DNA from 3 places in the Solibacillus sp. FSL K6-4121 genome. Region 2 is predicted to be linked to each of the others. Evidence: riboswitches for the same ligand, from Rfam matches in the RefSeq annotation. Region 2 holds a riboswitch; each other region holds the start of a gene.
What was found. A riboswitch is a leader RNA that binds a small molecule or an ion and turns the genes downstream of it on or off. The one in region 2 is predicted to bind cobalamin.
Positions count from the first base shown of each region.

Region 1 (5,643 bases), on a different contig from region 2:
CAAATGTTCCACCTGCTTTTGTGAACACGGTTGCTTTACCGTCTACAATTAAATGCGGTACAGCTATTAACGCACCGTTCTCTTCTTGTAAAATAACGATTTCTCCATTTTCTGCTGCATTTGATGTTGCATTAAATTTACTATTCACTGCCGCAATAAGTGTAGACTTTACATTGCCATTAGCTACAGCTACTTTATTTGCTGCATTAACAAGGAACGTTAATTTCACATAGCCTGATGAGAATGCGAATGGCTTTGTTTCGCCTTTTTCATTCATAATCTGAATTGCAAATGTAATTTTCCCATCTTGTTCCTCAACTTTTACAGATAATTTTTCACCCTCTGCAAGTGTTACGTTTTCAACAGGAATTGTTAGTACTAAACCTTTTGGGGTTGTTACGATTACTTCTTTTTCCCCCGCTAAATCTGCACCTGTTAATTGTGTTGTAAAGATTTCATCCGTTTGCTCTGATTCTTCTGTTGTTGGTGGTGTTACTGTTGAACCTTCACCTGTTGAACCGCCACCTGCACCTGCTGAACCGCCACCTGGTGACCCGCCTACATCTTCACCTAAATCAGATGTGTAGACCCAACTTACAACATCGCCTGCTTTTAATTGATACACATCTGCTGATACTTCTGGGAATGCACCGTTAACGCTGAACATCCAGCCGCTTAATTTACCACGATCAAACTCGTTAACGCCCGCAATACCTGCAACATACATCCCCATTGATGTTTGTCGTGCATTTAACGCAATATTTTTTGCCTGTGTAACACGTTTTAATAAATCAAATGCTGTTTCATCTGCTAAAATTTCAAACTGCTCACTTGGTAAAACAACTTCTGATGCAGATACAGTGATCGACATCGTTACCTTACTATTCGTTATTACTGGTGGAGCCGTTGCGCCGCCATCTGTACCTGGTTTCCCTTGATCTGGTTTCCCTGAATCAGGTTTCTCTGAATCTGGTTTTTCTGAATCAGGTTTTTCTGGTGTTGGAGCTGGAGTTACTGCATTTTCTGCTACTGTATAAAATGTTGATTTTCCATTTAACGCATCCGCTAAAGCGATATACACTTGCTCTAATGCCATTAAATTCGAGTTTGTTTGCGACGCCTTATACAGTACGCCACCATCTTTTAGAATATAGTTATCTACTAAGTGACCTACGATATTTACGTAGTCATCACCTTTTTTATAAGACCATTTTGTTGAGAATAAATCTTCCCCCACTGCTGCTAGACCTGAAATAATCGCTGCCATTGAGTTCGAGTTATCTGTGAAGCCTTTTGCTTGATAGTTCGCATGTACAGCCGCTACCGCTTTGTCAATCGCTGCTTTTACTGCTGGGTCATCTTTAAATGGTGAAAGTGCAAATAATGTCCACCCTGTTGCATCGTTATCACCAAAATAGCCTGTTGTTTTATTTTGTAAAGCTAAAATAGCCTCGATCTGCTTTTGTTGGTCATACTCTGCATTAGCTAGCTCTAACGCGATTAAAGCGAATGCTTCACCCCAAATTGTCGAGAACAGACCGTTTTCCTTTTGCATTGCTAATAAATCTGCTACTTGATTGCGCCCTTTAATGTTTAATGGATCTAAACCTAATGCTTTTGCTGCAATAATTGTGCCCGCAATCTTATTTGTATCATTTTGTGATGCTTCTAACGGGGTTGTAAAGAACGTACCTGCAGTTGTTGGTGCAGTTGTCCAGTCGTATGTGCCTGCATTGACATTTGCTGCCTTCATCGCTGTTAACATCCAAAATGCGCTATGTGATTCATTTACACGTGCCGTTACAGTTTCTTTATTTGCTTGTAAGTATGTTGCGCCTAATTTTAATGCATCTTCCGCTTTTTTACGGTTTTCTGCTGGTTGCTCATCTGGTGTAACCAATAATGATTCATACGTACGAATAATGCGAGGGAACGAGGCAAGTTCTTTATTGCCGTTATCCGTCAAAATAGTACCTGGTAAATCTTTTGTAAAGCGAAGTTCATAATTTCCTTCTACTACTTCCACTGCAGGAATCGTTACTTCACCTTGTGCATTTGTAACATATTTTTTTCCGTTATATTCAACAGTTACGTCTGCTAAATCCGTTATATGTGGTCCTGAAATATGCTCATACAAGTAAGATACTGTATTATATTTACCTGTCACTTTAATTTTTACGTCTGTACCTGCCACTACCGTTGTTGGCATATCAATGATTGGATTAAACGTAATTTTATCGACAGATTCAGCACCTGAATACATGATTAAGTTGTACTCTGGGAATTCATAATTTTCTATAACTGAAGATGCATTAATATAATCCCAGACAATTGTATCGCCATTTTTAATTTCAACGTCTTTTCCATAAACATCTGGATATTCCCCATTTACTTTGTACATCCAGCCACTGCCTACACCTAGGCCTTTTTCACCGTCTACACCAATATTTTTAAAGTAGCCCGTTGAGTCGCTGTAGTCATACGTAATTTTATGGGCATCTAAAATTTGCTGTGTTACTTGTGCAGCATTAATTTTACCGTTACCTTTAATTTCAAAGTCTTTTACATTTAGTACTGTACCTGCAATGCCTTCAACACGGAAATTCACTTTTAAGTCATTTACAGGTTGAATTGAATCGACAACTTTTACTGAAATTTTTTGCTCTTGTGCACTTAATAATGCAGGAGCTAGTAGCTGTAATTCATATGTACCAGGTGCCGCTTCAATTGCTAATGTTAATTGTTGTTCGTCCTGCTTAGTAATATTTGTAATTGTTAAACCATCTGGCGTTATCCAATTTTCTAATGTTGCTGCCTGTTCAGTAAATAAATCCCCTTTTACAGACACTTCAACAAGTTTCTCGCCCTCTTGTTCAGACGCCTGTGCCTCTAACATTGGCGATAAACTATAATAAACAGATACTATATCATCTGCTTGAAGTTCATAGCTTCCTAAACCAAGTTCAGGTGATTCACCGTTAATCGAATAACCCCAACCATCCCAATGACCTAATGAACCCGATACTAAACTATTAATTGATTTTACATACGGGCCATAATCGCTAGTCACGACTTCAAATGGGATATTTGCAGCTGTTAATGTTTGCTGTAACGCCTCAAGTGCACTTGCTCCCTTTGTTACGGATATATTGGAGTTGGCAATAATATTTTCTTTTAACCCTTTTACTTCTAGTTGCACACTAATTTGTTCCACTTGTTTCTCTAAATTTTCTACCTGCTCAGCATCTACCGTTGCTGGCGCTATAAGTGATACCATTAGAACAAGTGTTAATGCTATATGCAACCACTTTTTCCAAAAATCCATGCAATAAACCTCCTGAAAGTTTTTCATGAATAATGTTTTGCCATTAACCCAATACAAAAAAAAAAGCCATTCCTCAAATTGAGAAATGGCGGAAAACAGAAAAAAGCATATAAAAATACCCGTTCATCTATTTGCCGTACATTCTCCTTATTCCGAAGAGAGTTAATACGATAAAAATAAGTCAGGTCTCCTGGCTCGTGTATCATGTGCAAGCCTTCCCATTGACTAGAGGCATTTTTCCTCATTTAACAGTGGCATATTTTACACAGTCTTCTACACTTACAGTTGCGGATACAGCTTCGGTTTCACACCGAATTCCCTATTATGCTCAATTAAGAGCAACCTATTTCTGCAAAACATATTCAATTGGAATTTATTTTAACACAAAAATATGATTAGCATAGTACTTTTTTCAGAATACTATAAAAAAGAAATTTTTGAATTACTTAACTGTTTAATTTTACTTGACGGTTACATATGTCCGTTTTATTTATAATTAGCAAGTTTATATCGTAATAAAGGTAACTTGAATAAAGAAAAGGAGCTAATTTTTAAGGATTCCCCCCCTCACAGGCATTGGAAAAAGGGTATTAAACAAGAGACCAACTCCCATTCAATACCCCTAATCAAGCAATTCATTTAAATGTCTTCTCTTTGAAATGAAAGCAATTTATCTCGCAGCGCTTCATCACTTGCGTAAATATAGAGCCCTTTAATACCACGTTTCATTAAAATATTGATGGAATTTAGGACAATCTTTTCTTTCGCTTCAGTAACATTGGCAATACCCTCTGTACCTGTATAAGCACCCTTATCCGTCAAGATTGCTAAAGTTAAGATTTGGATGAAAAAAGTTAAAATTGCCTGAAAATTTTATTGATATTATCAAACAGTTAATAGTCTTCTTGTATAATTTACCATATAATTATAAGTGTAATATATTATTATTGAATGGAGGAATTTACATGATTGGGTTAGAAAAATCGATTATTTATGAATTAGGTACATATGAAGCCGAAGTTTATGACGTTGAAGTTTTTAATTACGAAGACGTAACCATCTCCATCACTTTAAAAAAGTATATGGAACAACAGTATTCTGCGGATTATATTATTGAGGTAGAAGATCAAATAATAAATGGCGTAACAGGTATCTTCTCCACTAAAGAAGAGGCTTTGTTTACTGCTGAAAAGTTTATATTGGAAGCATTGGTTAACTAAAATTTTTAACCCCCTAAACACTGTTCTTTTCTATTTGAGGATAATGCTAGTATAAAGAAAGTTCAAAACGTTTACGTCATTCTTTCATTAAAACAACAATGGACATATACACAAATAGCACTCAAGTAGCAGCTAATGATGCAGTTATCAAAAGCTCATAAATTACATTGTAATTTTAAATTATTTTAGTGGTGTTTTAAATACTCTTCGTTGAAATAGTAAAAACATCAAAACCTCTGTTTTTTAAAGGTTTTGATGTTTATTGGAATCATTAATTTACATGATTATTTTTCTAAAAGATCAATAAATTTGCTAAGTTCATTTTTAGCTTTGTCAGTTGTTCCATTCAATTCACTCATAAGCTCAAACAATTTCTCATATGAATTCATAATATCTACTTGAACTTCCTTCAATTCTTGAGCCACTTGTGAAAGTGGAATAACTTCTTCTTCTTCAAACATGTCGACATAACGTGGAATGTTCAAATTGTAATCATTTTCTTTGATTTCATCCAAAGATGCCACGTGAGCATATTTCTCAACGTCTACGCGGTTACTGTAAGTTTCTATAATTTTGTTGATATTTTCAGGAGAGAGTTTGTTTTGGTTCTTGCCTTTTTCAAACTCATTTGAAGCATCGATAAATAAAATATCTTTATTTTTTCGAGCTTCACGACCTTTGAACACTAGCACACATGTGGGGATACTTGCCCCATAGAACAAATTAGCTGGCAATCCAATAACTGTATCTAACAGATTGTTGTCGATGATATTCTTACGGATTTTCCCTTCAGACGCACCACGGAAGAGTACACCATGTGGCAACACAATAGCCATTGTTCCAGCTTTATCTAAATGGTACAGTCCATGAAGAACAAAAGCATAATCTGCCTTAGATGCAGGTGCTATACCATAACCCTTGAAACGTGAGTCTTTTTCTCGGTCAACGTCTTTTGTATCCCATTTTTGAGAATATGGGGGGTTAGCTACGACCGCGTCGAACTTCAAAGGAATTTGTGTGCCATCTTTTTCAGCAAACGGCCAGTCAGCATCAAGTGTGTCTGCACGATTCAACTCCATATTTCGATAGTTAACACCA
Region 1 covers NZ_JBBOCS010000001.1:113,471-119,113, forward strand. The annotation lists gene MHH95_RS00680 (DUF4430 domain-containing protein) at 1-3,325, opposite strand, end outside; cobalamin riboswitch at 3,489-3,686, opposite strand; gene MHH95_RS00685 (DNA/RNA helicase domain-containing protein) at 3,965-4,147, opposite strand; gene MHH95_RS00690 (hypothetical protein) at 4,291-4,545, shown strand; gene MHH95_RS00695 (type I restriction-modification system subunit M) at 4,830-5,643, opposite strand, start outside.
Region 1: linked by a shared signal. The riboswitch ahead of MHH95_RS00680 (DUF4430 domain-containing protein) and the one ahead of MHH95_RS11830 (cobyric acid synthase) in region 2 are both predicted to bind cobalamin.

Region 2 (5,643 bases):
TGACGCTCTCCGATTCATCGGTCCAGTCCATAAACGCTTCATCGACAACAAAATTACAATGAGGGTACTTTTTAACCAACTGTTCAATCCAATTTTTTTTCATTAATATGCCTGTTGGATTATTCGGATTACAAATATAGCAGGCATGGACATTTTTCAGCTGTTTCTCCAACTTTACTTCATTAAATCGATACGCTTCAATATCCTCAGCTAAAATAGAATGAATGACACAACCCTGCTGTTTTAATGTTCTGGCATACTCCGAAAAGGAAGGCTGTAATAAAGCTACTTCTTGTCCTTTAAAAAGTTGAGCCAAAGCCATTAAGCCTTCTGCTGCACCGTTTGTAATGACAACGTGTTGTGCTGCCACTTCGTGTACATCTGCCACTTGCGAGCGAAACGGTTCCGCTTGTTCATGCGGATACCCCGCTATTTTATCTATCAAAATCGCCCACTGTTGCTCTACTAGCTTCGGATACCCGAGATGATTGACATTTTCGCTAACATCGATGACTTTGTCTGGCATATGTAAGTTCATCGCTTTATATAACGCTGCTGCATTAGCCCCATGTGCAGGCAATTCCATACAATATTCCTCCTGTTATCACAACACACCAAGTACAAACATACATGTGCTGGATCGATTTTTTTATATGTTTTTTCTGCATCGTATTGTCCGGTTCACCCATATAAGCACGAAATGATTCCATCCCATCATAACGATTAAACCCGCCTAAACGGATTCCTAACTGAACGGCTGTAGCGGCCTCCAAATATCCGCTATTCGGGCTTGGATGTTTTTTAGCTTCTTTTAGCCAGTTTTTATAGCGTTGTTTGAGTGGTTGTGCCGTATCACATTTTGTAAATATTATAAGGAACCACCCGGAAATTCTGCTAGGCACATAATTCGCAACATCATCCAATGTTGCTGCAGCAAATCCGAAATCTGCATACCGTTCATTTTTATAGCCGATCATCGAGTCCAACGTATTAATAGCTTTATAGCACCATGCACCGGTTGCCCCGAAACATAGCGCATACATAAGCGGAGCCGTCACGCCGTCACTCGTATTTTCCGAGACGGTTTCAATGACACCTCTTACAATTTCAGTTTCATCCAAATGATTCGTATCACGGCCCACAATCCAACTTAAATATTTCCTTGCTTCGGATAAATCATTCGCTTCCAAAGAATCGTAAACGAGCATCGCCGCTTCTTTTAATGATTTCTGGGCTAGTGCTAAACTAATCAAAAAGATTTCGACTACTAGCCAAATAAGAAGATGTACTTTCAGTGCAAGAATGACAATAAAAAAAACAGAGCCCGTTGTAATACTTACCGTGAGAAAAACTGTTAGATAGCCATTGATCCGTCTTCTATTGTCACTCCCGCTATTCCATTTCCTCTCAAAAAACGAAATCACGTTGCCAATATAAATGACAGGATGCGTCCACTTTTTTGGATCCCCTACAATGCAATCGATGAGCACTGCGATTACACAAATAATAAAATACATCGTGTCCATTCCCCTTTTTTATAAATATCTACCTATCCATTCACTTCGTTTCAATCTTACTTTCCGAAATAAACGAATAAATCCTCTCCATATTTAAGTGAGAACGAACATGGTGATCCAGCATTTCATACGCTTGTTCGCGGCGTTCAAAATCGGATAAAACATCACCTAAAATAGGCTCCATCCCTTTTTGCCTACGGATTGTATTAAAATAATCGCGAGTGAACGGACGGTTTTGGAAAATCCCGTGAACATATGTACCAAATACTTGCTCCGTAAAGACACCATCTGTCCGGCCGTCATAAAATTGAATGAAAGGCTTCAACGGTTTTGTTGCTACACTGCGCCCTAAATGAATTTCATACCCTTCAATCTCATGACCTGTACAGCTCCTTCCGGAAACTTGCACTGTTTGCTTACTATTAATAAATGTTGTTTCAATCGGCAGCAAACCTAAAGTTAAATATGTGCCTCCCGTGCTTTCAACCGCCTGCTCATCACGGATAATTTCACCTAGCATCTGGTAACCCCCACAAATACCGATAATGCGGACATTTTGATGCGCTAACTGTAAAATCCCTTGCATTAACCCGGTTTGCTGAAGCCATAAAAAATCTTCCACCGTATTTTTCGTCCCCGGTAAAATCACGACATCCGGATTTTTCAAATCATTAAGTGCCGTAACAAAGCGCACACCTACATCCGGCTCTTCAATAAGCGGATCTATGTCGGTAAAATTCGAAATGTGCGGAAACCGGATAACTGCGACGTCAATCGCAAATTCATGGTGCTGCGGTTTTTTAAAACGCAGGCTGGATAAAGCGAGCGAATCTTCTGCTTCAATTTGAACATCAAAGTATGGAATTACGCCAAGCACAGGAATACCTGTATAATCCTCCAGCCACTCGATCCCATCATTAAGCAATTCTTTCATACCTCGAAACTTATTAATAACAATTCCTTTGACACGGGACCTTTCCGTATCATCTAATAACATTAACGTCCCGACAATTGAAGCAAATACACCACCCCGGTCAATATCGGCAACTAAAATTACAGCAGCATCAGTTTCATGGGCCATCCGCATATTGGCAATATCCCGGTTCTTTAAGTTAATTTCCGCCGGACTTCCCGCACCTTCCAAAACAAGAACATCATAGCTCTCCGACAAACTGGCAAGTGATGAACGAACTTCAGGCATCACTGCTTCAACAATATTTTCACGATAACTAAGCGCATCTATATTGGCATAATGTTTACCGTGGAGAATCACTTCCGATACCATTTCCCCTTTAGGCTTAAGTAAAATCGGGTTCATATCCGTTGTTGCGTCAATTTTTGCGGCTTCTGCCTGAACCCCCTGTGCACGCCCGATTTCTCCACCGTCTTTTGTAATATACGAATTAAGTGCCATATTTTGTGATTTAAATGGAGCCACACGATAACCGTCATTTGCAAAAATGCGGCAAAGTGCTGTACATAGTACACTTTTCCCCACATCGGATGCTGTACCTTGAATCATAATTGCCTGCACTTAAATTTCCTCCTTACTGTAAATATCTCCAAATAAAATTAAAAATGCCTGTACCTCTTATCGAAAAAGAGGTACAGGCATGTGAAATTAATTATAGGATAGTGTTTAAATACACAAAAACAATGACTAGTTTCGCCTATACTTTTCCCTCCGAAAAGTAAGTATCGTTTGAATAAGCAGGTTTCCTGGCTTAAGCTTCCTTTTACTTTCACATCTTCCCATCATTCCGACAGTGATTTGTTGTGAGTTCATCAGCTATTACAGTAGCGGGGGCTGCATTAGTCTTTCACTAATTTCCCTTTTACCTTACAAAAATCTGTAAGCACTTAATCAATTGCAAATTATTAAATTATTATAAAAATAACACAGTCTGTTTAAAAATGATAGGACTATTCCCGATACCGGTTAGTCGTTATTGAGCCTCATTATTTCCTTTACAGCATTTTCTATAGAAGCCACCGTAATAATGTTTATATTAAGCTGCTCATCTTTTTTACTTCCTTCTCCTCTTTTTCATTTTCCACAGGTAAGAAAATATGCGAAAAACAGCTTTTTTCAGCAATGAGAATTTTAGCTTTCATTGAGCCAATTTCCTTCACATTTCCTTCACCGTCAATCGCACCTGTTACGTCAATCGGTACGTTATTATTAAAGCTGGCGTTTTCGCTAAGACCAATTAATATAGCGGCAAGTCCTGCTCTGTCACCTTCAATAAGGGAAATTCTAATTTCAGTAGAAATGGATAGCTTATTTTAATTTGGGAATACTTTTATTAAAAATTAGAGGCTTAAATTAAGTTATCAAGCCACTTTTAAAGGAGAGTATAAAATGAAATTATTTAAATTATTACTTACAATGCCATTATTGTTGGGGTTATTGTACGCATGTAACAACGATGATACAAAGACAAATAAGGATGTTACAGGAAATAATAGTACTGTTGATGAAACAGCGAATAACAAAAATACCACTAATAACTCGGAAAATGAAAATGAACGTACTGGAATTAAGGTCGCAGATGTAAATTATGCTTTTACTGAATTTGATTTAGACGTAGAATATGCGAATCGCAATTCATATGATGTTGAATATGAGAACGATGGAAACAATATTTATGCAGAAATAGATGATGAAATTAAAGGTATCGAGTATAAAGGTGATCAAGCGTACGAAAATTTTGTCGATGCGTTAAAACAGTTAACATTTGACGAAACTACAAGTGATGACGATGTTCGTAAAGAAGTACTAAAAGCATTTGCTCTCGATGAAAACTATAAGTCCTTTGAGCTTGAAGTAAAATTCAAAAACGGGGAAATAAAACATTATCATCATAATAAATAATAGTGGGTAAAGAGAGGTTAAATCCTCTCTAAAACTTCTACCATAATGCACAAAAAATCGATTAGCATGATGCTTTTCGATTTTTTTTGTGAACTAAAACTATTTTCTTCTTCTTAACTTAACATCTTTTTAATTTTTTTTAGTTCCTTTATTAAATAATCAATTTGCTTTTGTGTAGAATCCATCTGTTTTGATTGATCATATTGAGGTTGTGTACTTTGATTGTTCGATTTTTCCAATTCTTGTAGAGCAAGGCCTGCAGCCAATGCTGCTAAACCATCTCCTAGCGTAGTAATGGTTGCTGCAATAAATGCAAGTCTAGCAATTTGAATATCTGTGGAATCAGAGGGTTGATTGGATTTATTTCCATTATTATTAATCGGCATATCCTCCCTATATTAACGGTTGTAAAGTCACTTTAATTACAATATATGCATAGGATAAACGAAATTCACTAAATAAAAGATTCTTATTCAATTTGCCGCTCTATATGTATGAACAAGTCGTTCAAAATCCATTCCTTCACCTCACTTGACTATATAACGATTGTACATGCACTTTGGCTTTAAATTTATCCATTTATTTAAAATATAAGAACGCTATGGAAAAATCACCATAGCGCTCTAAAGACTTACGTATTTAGCTTCTCTATTTCTATTACAGCACGATCAACCGTTGCCACTTCAATAATTTCGATGTTAAGTTGGTGTATGTCCTTTACTTCTCTCGCCTCTTTTGCATTTTCCTCTGGTATGAAAATATGCGAAAAGCCGCTTTTTTCGGCAATCAGAGTTTTAGCTTTCATCGAGCCAATCTCCTTTACATTCCCTTCTCCGTCAATCGCACCGGTTACGGCAATCGGTACGTTATTGGTGAAGCTGCCTTTTTCTGCGAGTCCGCTTAATACAGTGGCAAGACCTGCACTGTCACCATTAAAATCTTCTCTATTTAAAAAGTCCTTAATTGCTGAAGAAGTTTCCGGCAGATAAGCCATAACATTTTCCTTCATTATTTCAAAATGCCTTTCCGCTGGACGTATATAACTTAATAACTCTTCATTTTTCGAATTATACCTGATTTTATTCGTGACAATTTCCGCATCCAATACTTCTTGATCATTTGATAATTCTAGCGTCTTTATTAAGTAATCCAAATCATCAATATATGCCGCTTCGAAGATATCCACTGACAGTATATGTATACCTGAATCTTCTACAATTTCAAAAGGCTCGTTATAGGAAGTAACAAAAT
Region 2 covers NZ_JBBOCS010000002.1:472,247-477,889, reverse strand. The annotation lists gene MHH95_RS11840 (pyridoxal phosphate-dependent aminotransferase) at 1-586, opposite strand, end outside; gene cbiB (adenosylcobinamide-phosphate synthase CbiB) at 561-1,517, opposite strand; gene MHH95_RS11830 (cobyric acid synthase) at 1,558-3,051, opposite strand; cobalamin riboswitch at 3,210-3,396, opposite strand; gene MHH95_RS11825 (S16 family serine protease) at 3,522-3,728, opposite strand; gene MHH95_RS11820 (YusW family protein) at 3,880-4,392, shown strand; gene MHH95_RS11815 (translation initiation factor 2) at 4,506-4,778, opposite strand; gene MHH95_RS11810 (S16 family serine protease) at 5,024-5,643, opposite strand, start outside.

Region 3 (5,643 bases), 280 kb from region 2:
CAAATTGAAGAACCTTCTTTCACTAAAAACCTCGAGGAAGATGAGATTTTATTAATCGAAGAAGTTTATAAACAATTAACTGAAGACGTACCACACGCAAAAATACTAGTACAAACTTATTTTGAGGCACTAACTTCATTTGAGCGCTTAAGTAATCTACCTGTTGCAGGTATTGGCTTAGATTTCGTACATGGTAAAACAGAAAATATGAAATCGCTTCTGCAACATGGTTTTCCTAAAAATAAAACATTAAGCATCGGCATAATTAATGGTCGGGATATTTGGTCAGCTAATTTAGCTGAAGCTGTTTCTACAATAAGTACCGTCAAGCAATTAAGTGGTGTAGAAGATTTATGGGTTAGCTCTTCCTGCAGTCTACAGCATGTTCCTGTTACAAAAAACTCAGAACAAAATCTTCCGTCTGAATTATATGATGCCCTTGCTTTTGCTGACGAAAAAATCCGCGAAATTGCGCATTTAACAAATTATATTCAGCATGGAACGTGGGTTAAAGAAGGTATCGTCGCAAATAGTATTAAAGCGATTGAATCTTTAGCGACACATCCCATACGAAAAAATGAGCAAGTTAACAATTTAGTTAAAGGAATTAAGGATACAGATTTCACACGTACTGTTCCATTTAAAGAGCGCCAAGTACTGCAAAAGAAATCATTAAACTTACCTGACTACCCTACTACAACAATCGGCAGCTTTCCTCAGTCTCAGCTAGTAAAGAAAACACGGGCGGCATGGCGGAAGAAGGAAATAACTAACGCTCAATACGCAGCCTTTGTAAAGGAAGAAACTGCACGCTGGATTCAAATTCAAGAAGAAATCGGATTGGATGTACTAGTACATGGTGAATTTGAACGGACAGATATGGTGGAATACTTTGGAGAACATTTAACTGGATTTGCCTTCACGAAAAATGCTTGGGTTGTTTCATACGGTTCACGTTGTGTTAAACCACCAATCATATACGGCGATGTTGAATGGACACATCCAATGACTGTTAAAGAGGTCGTTGAGGCACAGAAGCTTACATCAAAATATGTAAAAGGCATGCTCACTGGACCTATAACTATTTTAAACTGGTCATTTGTTCGTGATGATATTCCAAGAAAAGAAGTCGCCTACCAGCTTGGTTTGGCAATTCAGCAGGAAGTTAAGGCACTAGAAGATGCAGGAATTAAAATTATCCAAATTGATGAACCGGCACTTCGGGAAGGACTACCTTTACGCAAGGAAAATTGGGATGAATATTTACAATGGGCGGTAGATTCGTTTAAGCTGGCAACATCAAAAGTGGCGGTAGATACACAGATTCATACCCATATGTGCTATTGCGAATTCAATGATTTTATAGCTCCTATCCGCGCTCTGGATGCAGATGTTATTTCATTGGAAACTTCCAGAAGCCATGGAGAGCTAATTGATTCTTTAAAAGTACATCCATATGAACTTGGCATCGGTTTAGGCGTTTATGATATTCATAGTCCCCGTGTTCCAAGCATCTCAGAGATTAGTTCTATATTAGAAGAAAGTCTCGCTGTTATCCCAAAAGATCAATTTTGGATTAACCCTGACTGTGGCTTAAAAACACGCCATGAGTCCGAGACGATTGCTTCATTAATAAATATGGTAGAAGCCGCTAAGCTACTACGCACTCAAGTATTATCTGTCTGATTTCACAAAAATACAGTAAATCACTAAACGCTTAAGTATTAGTGGTTTACTGTTGTTAAAAGTAGGTCAGACGATAAGCTATGGGATCAATAAACGGAGAAATTCCGCTTATTTGGAAATTAATCTAAAAATCAGCCAAAATAAGAGGCGGAATTCCGCTTATTGCATTTCACAACAGGAAAACAAGTGGCTTTTTTTATATATAACCGGAAAACCTCCCTTTATTTACATCTAAAACTGAGGTCTTTCAAAATATAAGCGGAAAACTTCCTCTTATTTTCACTAACTTAAATTCAGGTAAATGAAAAATTTATATTTAGTCATTGTAGGATAGCTATTTGTATTACTCTCCCCTTATTGTTTACAAATAGCTATCTAAGAATAACTAAATTTTACTGGAAAAGGTTTAAATTTAACATTTAATTAAAAGGGAAGAACGGTGTGAATCCGTCGCTGTCCCGCAACTGTGATTCGGAGCCACTCACAATATAACCACTATTGCCGAAAATGGGAAGGTGTGAGGAGCGTTGATGATAAGCCAGGAGACCTGCCTTTTCAAGTACAAACCATTAACCTACGCGGATAGGAGGTTTAGAGTATGAAAGTGAATATTCTTCATGCTCATAGTGCGACAATTATACAAAGGTTTTCATTGCGAAAAAGAAAACTTCTCTTGTATTCCTTGTCTCTTTATGAAGCGACCATTTAGCGACAACTTCAAATTACTATGTTGCTATTTTTTTGGACTATAGGAGGAATATAATATGCAATTGAACAAAGTACTTCAATATAAGCAATTGATGAATGAAGTAATGTCAATATATCAAATAGAGGCAGACGCAAATACCATTAAAAACACTACACAACAATTGTTAGCGCAATCACCTAATGATTACAAGGAAATTTCAGCTGCCTGTTTTCAAAAGACAACCGAATTTTATATTAACAAACTAAAAGAATTTATTTTATTCAATAATCTGCATGAAGCTACAGAAAGTATAAAAAAATATGCTGAGCAACTAATTAATCAATCTCCACAACAATATAAAGAGATTAATTATGCCTATTTACATGTAAAATACGAATTAATTGGTCAGCCTTTGAATACTGTTATCAAATGAAAAATCATTTTAAAAAATAATTGAAGCCTTTGCAAACAATAAGGAACAGTCTCTCATTCATTATGTAAGACTGTTCCTTTTCTTTATAAACAAAACAGGTCGTATTCCTTTGATAACTGTGTTAAAAAGGCAATGCCAGCAACGCTATTGCCAACTTGATCGATTGCAGGACCATATATCCCTATTCCAATTGGACCTTGTAAGTGCTCAATTGCCCCATTTTTCACAACTGCAATTATCGCTCCGGACACACCACTTTTTGCTGGTAACCCAATGAATGCCGCGAACTTCCCAGATGCATTGTACATCCCGCATGTGAACATTAATGCTTTAGCAATATGAATCACTTCTTTACTACAAGTAGCGGCACTATTTTTACCATTGGTCGCAAAATAAAGAGCCATTTTCGCTAAATCTGCTACATTAACTGAGATTGAGCAGAGCTGTAAATATACTTGCAATGCTTCCTCTACGTCTGATTTTAAAAAGCCATTTGCCTGCAAAATATAGGCAATCGCCCGGTTGTAATCAGCTGCATGATATTCTGATAAATATACTTCGTTGTCGATGTGTACTTTCTTCCCGATTATTTTCTCTAAAAATAAAGTTACTGATTTCACTTTTTCATACATCGTTTCCCCGGGTAATAAAGAGGCTACTGTAATTGCCCCTGCATTAATCATCGGGTTAAAAGGCTTCTTATTGTGACTTTCTAAACGGACGATAGAATCAAAGGAATCCCCTGTAGGTTCCACATCAACATAACGCATAATTTCCTTGATCCCGTGGTGGTTCATTGCCACCATAAAACTAAATACCTTTACTACACTTTGAAGTGTAAAAAGTTGAGTACATTCCCAAAAAACGATCTTATCTTCCATTGATACTAAACTAACAGCAAAAGCATTCGGATCGGCCGTAGCTAGAGCCGGGATATATGTCGCAACCTTCCCTTTAGCCGTCATCTGTGCAGCATACTCATAAATACCCTGTAATTTTTTCATTGAAGCTAATCGTGAAAACTAGCTGCTCACCTCTCTATACATAAACTATCCTTTTCAATTAATTATTCTTTCCCAATTTGTCGGTTGTTATATTGTATAATTTCTACAAATGAAGTTGGCCGAAAACAGGCTCTTTAAGAGTTGATCCAAGCAAGGGTTGATTCAATAAATTGGGGAAATATGAGAGGTTATGGAATAAGGTCATTAAGAAAGTTAGAATATAGTTAATATTATCTATCTATTCTCCGGTCATTATATTGATATAATAAAGTGACTTAGTAAAAAACTATATAATATAAATTAACTAGGGGGATTATTTTACTTGAATAATACAAATCCACTTCAAAAAAAATGGCTCGTATTAATCGCTGCATTAATTATGTTGTTTTTTTCTTTAAAGGACTTTGATTTCTCCGAATTAGAAAAGTTCTCATTTAAAGATATGTTGCCAATCATTTTGATAACAGCTTTTATTTTTTTATTAAAAACAAGTATATTTTCTGTTATCTTGTTAAGTATAAAGAAATTATGGAGTAAATTATCTAAAAAAAACGAGTGATAATCTTTCCAAATAAAAGCATAGGAACACATCCAGAAGGCACAAACGTTGATTTATGAACTGCTCCCTGTCAAGTAGACAGTGGAAATAATAAAAATGCTTTAAGCGGCTTGAGACCTGAACTCTTTAGGACTCAAGCCGTTTAATGTTTCTTGATATCGTTCGTTGTTATAGAATTTTATATATGTATCAATCGCATGTTTTAACTCTTCGTACGTCTCAAACTTATGTAAATAATACTTCTCTACTTTTAGAGTCCCCCAAAACGCTTCTATCGGTCCATTATCAATACAGCGGCCGACTCTCGACATACTGTGTGTCAGATTTGCTTTCTCTATGATTCGCTTGAATTCTTTTGATGTATATTGATATCCTCGATCACTATGTAGGATAGGAAATTCCTTTTGATTTAACTGGCGTATAGCTGGTTTAACGGTCTTGAAAACTAAATCATTATTATTTAAATGTCCTAATTTGTAACTGACAATAGACTTGTCATATAGATCAATAATCGCACTTAAATAAGCCTTTTTACCATTTCCATACTGGAATTCATTTACGTCTGTACACCATTTTTGATTTGGCTTTTTGGCCGTAAATTCGCGTGCTAATACGTTCTCAGCTGTGTAATCTGGTGTTACCTTACGGTACTTTTTTGGACGACATCGAATAACTGCCTGTAAATCGGAAATCTGCATCAGTCGATAAATACGTTTTTTATTTACTTTATTTAAGCCTTCTTTTTCGCGCTGACGATTGATTGTCATAGTGATTCTACGATAGCCGTAAATACCATTTACTTGTTTATATAAATGATTAATGGATGCTACTAACTGTCTGTTTTCCAATTCTTGCGATGTTGGCTGGCGGTTTAACCATTTATAATAAGCTGCTCGTGATACGTTAGCTAATTTACAAAGTAATAGAATCGGAAATTTTTCTTTTTCTGCTAATTCTTGAATAGCTAAATAATGACTCTGCGTACGAATTTTACTTAACGAAGCCTCCTTTCGATTTCCTCTAACTTTTTTAAAAGTAAATTTTCAGCACGTAATCTTTCATTTTCACGTTCTATTTGTTGGATTTTTAACCGTAATTTATCTTCTGGTGTACGTTCATCCGCTGATTTCATTCGCCCACGGCGATCTTCAAGAGATTCTTCGCCACCAACTTCAAACTTCCGTACCCACTGGTAAACTTGTTGGTAAGTCACATTATATTGAGTTGCCGTTGTTTTATAATCCTTTTGATTCTTTATACAAGTTTTCGCAAT
Region 3 covers NZ_JBBOCS010000002.1:195,708-201,350, reverse strand. The annotation lists gene metE (5-methyltetrahydropteroyltriglutamate--homocysteine S-methyltransferase) at 1-1,686, shown strand, start outside; cobalamin riboswitch at 2,072-2,255, shown strand; gene MHH95_RS10455 (hypothetical protein) at 2,451-2,807, shown strand; gene glsA (glutaminase A) at 2,891-3,811, opposite strand; gene MHH95_RS10445 (hypothetical protein) at 4,134-4,370, shown strand; one part of gene MHH95_RS10440 (IS3 family transposase) at 4,472-5,406, opposite strand; one part of gene MHH95_RS10440 (IS3 family transposase) at 5,406-5,643, opposite strand, start outside.
Region 3: linked by a shared signal. The riboswitch ahead of MHH95_RS10455 (hypothetical protein) and the one ahead of MHH95_RS11830 (cobyric acid synthase) in region 2 are both predicted to bind cobalamin.